2 regions of the Collibacillus ludicampi genome follow, and region 1 is predicted to be linked to the other one. Evidence: riboswitches for the same ligand, from Rfam matches in the RefSeq annotation. Region 1 holds a riboswitch; the other holds the start of a gene.
The links. Region 1 has a riboswitch for cyclic di-AMP ahead of kimA (potassium transporter KimA). Riboswitches for the same ligand answer to the same signal wherever they lie in the genome.

Region 1 (4,217 bases):
TTTCCATCCGTTTAAGAAAACGGGTGATTGGACCAAGGAGAGACCTATATTCGCTCTTGAGCGTGATCAAACGGCAAGGAGAACCCCAGTCCTCCCATTTCTGTTCCATTCGTTCAATATCCTGTTCGTTAAACCCCACGTATACAGCAACCACATCGGTGTTGAGACTCTGCGCAAACGATATCGTATTGAGTACAACACGGTGGATCCCCGAGATGAGCACAATGGTTAGTATGTGATGGGAACTCGGTTTATGAGTTTCAAAATCAATGCGCAACTCATTGGCCACTTGGTTATAATGACGTTTTATACCTAAGCAACCGAAGATGATTGCGGGCAAGACGATGAGTACAATCCATGCCCCTTCTGTAAACTTCGTTGAAGCGACAACGATCAAAACACTGATGGTCGTAAGAGCGCCAATGGCGTTCATGGACATTTTTACCTTCCAGTAGGAACCTTTCACGCGGATCCAACGGCGTACTAGACCGATCTGTGCGATGGTAAACGACACAAATACACCGATCGAATAGAGCGGAATCAGAGCTTCCGTCCTCGCTTCAAATCCAATGATTAACAGGGATGCAAGAGCTGTTAAAATCAGCATTCCGTTCGAATATCCCAAACGGTCGCCACGAACCGTCAAGGCACGCGGCAAAAATCCGTCAGACGCGACAAGCGCCGCAAGTTGCGGGAAGCCCGTGAACGTAGAATTGGCGGCCAAGATAAGAACGATAAATGTAGACCAGATCATGATTTGATAAACGATACTATGTCCAAAATAGACGCCCGCTAATTGAGATAACATGGTATTCTGCGGATTCACGGAGATTCCCTTGACATAAAGTTCATAAGAATAACCCAAGAGCGTAGCTCCGGTGATAAGACCGAGAGCGATATAGGCTTTTACGGCATTTTTCGTGGCAGGATCGCGAAAAACCGGCACCGAGTTGGAAATGGTTTCGATCCCTGTGAGCGATGAACACGCTGCACTAAATGCTTTGAGGATCAAAAGTGTTGTCAATCCCTTTGGCATGACCCCAAACGGCGGAGTTGACGGCTGTACAAAACCGTGTTGGAACTGATCAGAAATTCCCGTGAGGATGAGAATCCCCATGCAGATCATGAAAAAGAGAGTAGGCCATGCAAATACCGTGGCGGATTCTGAGATTCCCCTCAAATTCACGATTAGAATCACGATCACACAAAGAACGGAAATGGTCGTCGCATGTGGCGCAATCACCGGATAAGCGGAAGCAACAGCTTGCACACCTGCCGACACCGAAACGGCTACGGTCAGGACGTAATCGACCAGCAAGGCACTGGATGCGATCAACGAAACCCAAGGTTTATCAAAATTTTCCTTTGCGATCGTGTAAGCCCCTCCACCATTGGGATACGCCATCACCCCCATGATATAAGAGGCGATCAAGATTCCGAGAAGAATCACGGTGGCTATCGTGATCGGTAAAATTAACCACTTCACATCAGATCCCAGGGAAGCCAATTCTGTCATACCGGCTTCGGGACCATACGCAACCGATGAATAGAGATCCGCCGCCAATACGAGCAATGCCATAAACCAGAAAAGTTTATTATGTTTCGCGTACAGTTCCTTCGTTCGCATCGGCCGCCCGATGATGATCCTCTTCAAGCTGCTGAAATTGGATATGGCAAACAGGATAGCCACGACCGCGGCGATAACGAGAAGAGGATGAAGCAAATGACTATGTACCATCGTGAAAAACGCTCTCCCTTCACTGGGTGATCCCATGTAGTTTTCCCAATTGCTGCTCTAAAAAAAGCAAAAAACGACCACGAAGGGTCGTTTGACGTCATTCGACCGCTTCTGCAGATCGCCTACGAAGTTAGCTGACGGGTTCGGGCGGCAGAAGAACACCCTACCAAATCATTTGGATTCACCCCACAAATTGGGTCCTCCGCTCTGTCTTCACAGATTCGGCGTTTTGCAAATGTTGATATTCATTATATCCCTCAAAGAAGGGAAAGCAATTCGTCCCGTTGGTGATTTATAGCGATTTTGACCAAGAAAAAACAAACTTTACATAAGCGTATGATCTTTGCTCTTATTACCTCTGATTTTTACGTAATTCCTTTAAAAGATGCGATATCACTTATTTTTGTACTTGAGCTTTCACCTGGGGAGAAGAACCAGCTAGCGATTTGTCCGCCTCCGTACTTCCTGTTGTTTTTGCTGCAGGCGGCGAGACGGTAGCATTAGCCTGTTTCATGTTGCCTGGAGACTCTTTGGATGTATTGCCGTGGGGTCTCTTCATTTCATTGTTTGACGTGGATGATGGTTTCTTTTCCTCAAGATGTTGATGGTTATCAACTTTTGGATTCGGCTGATGAACCGCGACAGCCGGTATGACGACCGAACCGTCCGGACGGTACAATCGATCATTCATGTAACGCCAGACTCCTCCAAAAGAACTGGTTATATTCATCGTATCGGAAAGCTCGTCATAATCAATGCGTGAGATTTGAATATCTCCCAATGGCAATTGACGGATTCCGCTTACCGCGTCATACTTGTAAATTTCATTCATCGAGCCGTTTTTCATTTCAATATACAAGTATTCCATGTACGGGGAAAAAAAGGTGTTCTCAACCGTCCGATGATCTCCAAACCATTCGTAGATCAAATAGGGTTTCGCTTCATGCAATGGCAGTAAATAAGCGTCCAAATAAGAGCCTTGGACAAAATATAATAGAGTGTTCGTATTTCCCAGCCATTTCAGATAGGATACCTGCCCTACCGTTTGTTGAAAAATGGTTCCTCCCTTTCCGGCTATCGTCAGTGTATCCTTTGTTGTATAAGCCATATACTGTTTATCTTGGCTGTACATCACTTGCTCAGCGTTATTTGGGGGCATGACGGTTACTGTTTCTTGTTCCTTGGTTGTTGTATTCCTTTCCATTACCGGGGAAATGGGAGGCTGCAAAAACTTATCGATCTCATGGAGTGTCACCAGTTGGATCAACGTAAACAAGGTAAAAACTCCTGTCCATATAGATATTTTTTTGTTCATCCTCCACTTTTTTCTCATGTTTTATTTCCCCCATCCACGACGAAGCTTGTCGCCACGTATCTTTCTCCAAGGGGATTCGACGGAGGCACAAGAAATTGATTCTTATAATAAAGCTCGGAACTGTATCCTCCATCCAGATTGGCCGCCACATAAGCTCCATGCTCCAACATCACTTGCTCGCAATCGAGCAAGCTTGCGCCAATTCCACCATTCCCCCGCCCTGAGAGGGCAAGTAACAAAATCGCTCCATCGCTGCGTTGACCAATTGCGGATCTCGGCGCGAAGCCCCAGGATCCATCGGTCGCCTTTAAAAAAGGCTTCCCGTCGCGAACCAATTCCGGCCCGAATGAGACCGCATCTTCGATCCCAATTGTTCGAGCTCTTGAAACGTATATTTGCCGACGATCAGTGCGCCGCTTTTCGTGATTCCAATAACAGGTTCGCGGGAGGTTTTATCCCCACATATGAATTTTCCTCGTGAAACGGTAATACCGAGCGGTATACCGCCCGTACCATGTCCGCCGTCAGAAAATCCTCCAGCATTAATACCGGCGATCGAACCGGAATCTTTCACCATTTCACTGACTGTTTCCCCGACAGAGTTTAAATGTTTTGTCACTGCCACATGTACGCGTTTTGGATCATGAACGATCAATAAACTGCCGGAATATTTGGCCGTTTGGATCGGAACCACTTCGATTTCGTCATCGTGAATGTTCGCAAAGTCGCCGGCCGGCAACGTTCCCCGATCCATCGTATCGAAGGAAACAGGACGGTACTTTGCCAAGGTAGCTGCCGAATAAAAAGGAGTGATGACCCAAGGATGTCGGCTTGTGAGTATGGCACCTATCACTGCACTGCGCAGATTTTCAAATGGTCCATACAGGACGAGTGCAACTGTTGAAGTGATCATATAGATGATCATGACCATGGTGATGGTAATGATAGATCCCATGCGAGTGTTTTTGTTTTTTAAAGGAAATGATGAGTGTTCCTTTTTCTTGGATGTAAAAAGCAAAACGATCATCTCCTATGTCGGACAGGCACCTAAAAAACAGCTTTTCGCCCTAAAGTATAGAGGACGAGCTTACAAAAATCTAGGTTAACTATTTTAAAAAAATAGAGTTCAGAGAAAAAATTGGCTGGAATCAATCTTACCTGTAC
Region 2 (4,217 bases), 1.7 Mb from region 1:
AGAACCGTTTCCCCAGGTATCGTTTATGCCGACCGGTGGAATTTCCATTGCCGACATGAATGATTGGTTTGCCGCCGGCGCTGTGGCTGTTGGGATGGGAGGAGCACTTACAAAAGGGACAGCGGATCAAGTCAAGTGCAAGGCACAAGAAGCATTGGCACAATTACAAAGATGAAAGAGGATGAAATATCATGTATGTTTGATGAATAGGAGGGGAGGCGTATGGCGCGGGTCAAGATGGAGGATGTAGCAAAACTGGCAGGAGTATCGAAAAGCACCGTATCACAGTACCTCAATAAACGTTATGAATATATGAGCATTGAAACTCGTCAAAGAATTGAACAAGCGATCAAAGAAACAGGCTATCAGCGAAATGTTGTAGCGAGAAGCCTAAAAGTAAAGAAGACCCATACGATCGGAGTTATAGTAGCCAATATTCTGCACTATTTTTCAACTGCGATAAGCAGAGGGATCGAAGATTACTGCAATAAACACGGCTTCAACGTCATTGTATGTAATGCTGATGACAATCCTGTTAAGGAACGTGAATATATCGAAATGTTACTTGCCAAGCAAGTAGACGGTTTGATCCTTGCATCTACGAATGAAAATAATGACCTATTAAAAAAACTGGTTGAGGGAGGCTTTCCACTCGTCCTGGTTGATCGCAAATTAGATGGAATTGAAGCGGATGGAGTATTTTCAAACAACGTCAAGGCTTCTGTTGATGCGATCTCACATTTCATCAAACTGGGACATCGATCGATTGCGCTCTTCTCACCGGCCATCAAAAAATTATCACAAAGAAAAGAACGGTACGAAGGGTATCTACGAGCATTGAGCCAGCATCACATCGAGATTCAAGAACAATATATCAAATTTGTTGATAAGATTTCGGATACAAGAAAGATCATTTTGGAACTGTTACACTTGCCCGTTCCGCCAACGGCCCTCTTCTGTACTAATGATTTGACCACAATAGAAACTCTAAAAGTCCTCAAAGAAGAAAAGGTGAATATACCGAGCGATATAGCCGTTATTGGATTCGATGATTCCCCTTGGCTGCAACTTCTTGAGCCACCGCTTACGACCGTGGTTCAGCAAACCTATGATATGGGTGTGAAAAGCGCTGAATTACTTCTTAATAAGATCGAAAATCCACACTCGAAACACTGTACGGTTCATATCATGGATTGCCAGCTGATTGTTCGGGAGTCGTGCGGATTCCTACGCGCTGGGGTTGATTGAGTGGGGATAAAAAAAATAAGAAGGTACAACGACCTTCTTATTTTAATACATAAACCTTAATGTTTTGCATTCCAAATTTTGTTGCTTGTTGCGGGGACGTTGGAACAAAAATATCGATGCGATTTCCGTGCACGCCGATATCTGTTGCATGTGCAATCATTCCCCCTTTAGGAAGCCCCGGGAAATCGTACCCTGTGATATAAAGGGTAGATCCAAGCGGGATCACGGAAGGGTCTACGGCAACGGTTCCTACATGAAGAGGATTTCCCATGTAATCAATACCTGCATATCCTCCGTTTTCGCCAGGGGCAGCCGTATAAGCGGTCGCTACCATGGACAATTCCTTTTTATGCGGAAGTGTTTGCCGAGAAGTTGATTCCACGCGAGAGTTTGTGGAACTATTCTTTTTGGAAGTGCGAGAAGGAATTCGTATCTTTTCGCCAATTTGCAGATTCCGCGGACGAACGCCGGGATTGGTGGACAATAAATTTGCAAGCGGGACATGGAATTTTCTAGAGAGTTTCCAGAGCGTATCTCCTTTTTTGATGGAATACGTCCAACTTTCTTGTCCGGTTTGCAAATTCATTGGTGCGGCTGCGAAGGCTTGGGAAGAAATTCCAGCCATGGAAAGTCCCAATACAGTTGACAACAACATTGTTTTCACTTTCTTCATTCCTAGTACAACTCTCCTTTATCAATTGCCTACGAGGTTAGTTGACGGGTTCGGGTCAAGGAGTCACCCTACTTAAAACTCGAAGTTTTAAGATTCACCCCTAAAAAAAGTCCCCCGTTCTTCACATTTGAAGATTCGGCTATTCTTTTCTTACTGTACCATAGTATAAGCGCGATGCAACTCGAAAAATTTTACAACTAACTCTCGATTTAACGTCTAAAACCTAACATTGAGTTCTCGCATTCAACATATTTTGAACTGGTGACCGTTCAACAGTCACGATTCAACCGAATGGTTACCCCATGATGCTCAAGCGGCAATCAGAACATGAAAAATTTTCTTGTGCAGAAATACAATGAATGCATCCGGGAATTCCGGATGCAGCTATGTGTACAGGAGAATCTAGAAGATTCAGTTTGACAATTTTTCTTGTTTACGTGGTTGCCACACATGTAAGTATTGGTAGGCTAAATACGAGCCGATGACAACAATGACTGCAAAAACTTGTGACGCGAGAGTTTCAACAGTGGGGATTACCGAGAACCACAAGCCCATCCAATCGGGGATATCTAAGTCGATCTGAGTTGTCGAAATCCACCCGGCTTGCTGCATCTCCTGAACGGTCTCTCCAGTCATGACAAAGAGGACAACTCCCAGCATGATGCCAGTGATTACGAGCATTTTCTTGTAAGGGAGGCGTTGATGCGCGAAGAAGGTAAGCACGGCAACGAGCATCGTTAAGCCCAGACCAATCGCTGACCCAAGGAGAACCGCATGAGTGCCGACCTGCAACCGTATCGTCTGTAGGAAAAGTACAACTTCGAACCCTTCACGGTACATGGATGTCAGTCCTAGAATAATGAGTCCCTTGTATGTAATCGATTGGTCGTTACCCGATGATTCGATGATCTCGCGCTTCCTTTGGTTATGATGGGTGATCCAACCCGTCCAGTAGATCTTGTGAAAGAACCAGTTCATGATCACAAGCAGTACCACGTTCGCCAGGAGGCCGGTTGCTGCCTGAATATTGAGTTCTGATGTGGTGCTGCCGACTAAGTTGATGATCCCTACAACCACAAACCAGGTGACTAGTGTTGCCAAGAAAGACAATCCTGCACCAAGAGAAATCGGCTTCCAATAATCGCTTTTGGCACGTACGAGACTCGCTATAATTGCAGATAACACCAAAATGGCCTCAAGTCCCTCACGAAAAACAAGAATACCCGTGTCTATGATAGCAGCCGTTGGACTCAGGTTTTGATCGGTGGGATCAGGGGCTCCATGAGCGGTAACGCCCTGCCAGACGAAGACACCTACTACCAGAAATGCTGCTATACATACGAGAATTGATTTGGCATTAAGAAATGTGCGTAACATAGATTTCATCCCCTTTATTAATAATGAGAATCATTTTCATTACAATGGTATTTTATTCCCTCTTTGATTCTTCGTCAAGAGCTCTCAGGGAAAGTGGGGATACAACGATTTCATGATACGAAAACCCCGGATCATCCGGGATTTTATGTGAACGGATCGTCGACCGATCCGACCAGATCGCGAAGAACTCCATCACTGGCCCCGACAACGAAAGGAGTATCCGGTCTGATTCCCATTTGGGTCGCGTGTCCGGATTCATTCCGGAAAGATATTACCATGGGTGAGTAGATAGAACGATATTGGATGAAAGATATGATTTGACACGGGAGAGTATTGTTTTGTTCTCGTTGATGATTTGTAGTAAAATCATAAATTATGGAACAAATATACATGTGATTTTGTTAGTATTCGGACTCATGAATCAGTCTCCTCGAAAGGAATATAGGTTAGCAAAAGGAGGAAGAATCATGAAATATAACTTCGATGAAGTGATAGATCGTATAGGAACAAACTCGAGTAAGTGGGATTATCGCGAGAAGATTTTTGGTACGGAAGATGTACTCCCCTTATGGGTGGCCGATATGGATTTTCCGTGTCCGCCATGCGTTGTGGAAGCGATCATCAAACGGGCGCAGCATCCGATATACGGGTATCCGGGTAAGCCGCGTGAGTTTTACGCTGCTGCTGTCCATTGGCTCAAACGTAGATTTGGTGTTGATGTCCAACCGGAATGGATGGCTACGGTTCCCGGAGTTGTTCCTGGCATACATATTGCTATTGAAGCTTTTACGAATCCGGGGGACAAAGTCGTTGTACAACCGCCAGTCTATCATCCGTTCTTCCGTGCGATACGAAACCGTGGGCGTCAAATTGTCGAGAATCCGTTGATGGAAAAAGACGGCCGATATTATATGGATTT

Region 2: another riboswitch for cyclic di-AMP. It lies ahead of DNHGIG_RS01885 (LysM peptidoglycan-binding domain-containing protein); the one in region 1 lies ahead of kimA (potassium transporter KimA).

What each region holds. Positions count from the first base shown of each region.
Region 1 is NZ_BOQE01000001.1:2,025,357-2,029,573, reverse strand. It holds gene kimA (potassium transporter KimA) at 1-1,738, opposite strand, end outside; cyclic di-AMP (ydaO/yuaA leader) riboswitch at 1,843-1,975, opposite strand; gene DNHGIG_RS10240 (hypothetical protein) at 2,136-3,014, opposite strand; gene DNHGIG_RS10235 (phosphodiester glycosidase family protein) at 3,068-3,418, opposite strand; gene DNHGIG_RS10230 (hypothetical protein) at 3,361-4,071, opposite strand.
Region 2 is NZ_BOQE01000001.1:358,959-363,175, reverse strand. It holds gene DNHGIG_RS01895 (bifunctional 4-hydroxy-2-oxoglutarate aldolase/2-dehydro-3-deoxy-phosphogluconate aldolase) at 1-175, shown strand, start outside; gene DNHGIG_RS01890 (LacI family DNA-binding transcriptional regulator) at 223-1,248, shown strand; gene DNHGIG_RS01885 (LysM peptidoglycan-binding domain-containing protein) at 1,286-1,921, opposite strand; cyclic di-AMP (ydaO/yuaA leader) riboswitch at 1,933-2,072, opposite strand; gene DNHGIG_RS01880 (FTR1 family iron permease) at 2,333-3,298, opposite strand; gene DNHGIG_RS01875 (MalY/PatB family protein) at 3,766-4,217, shown strand, end outside.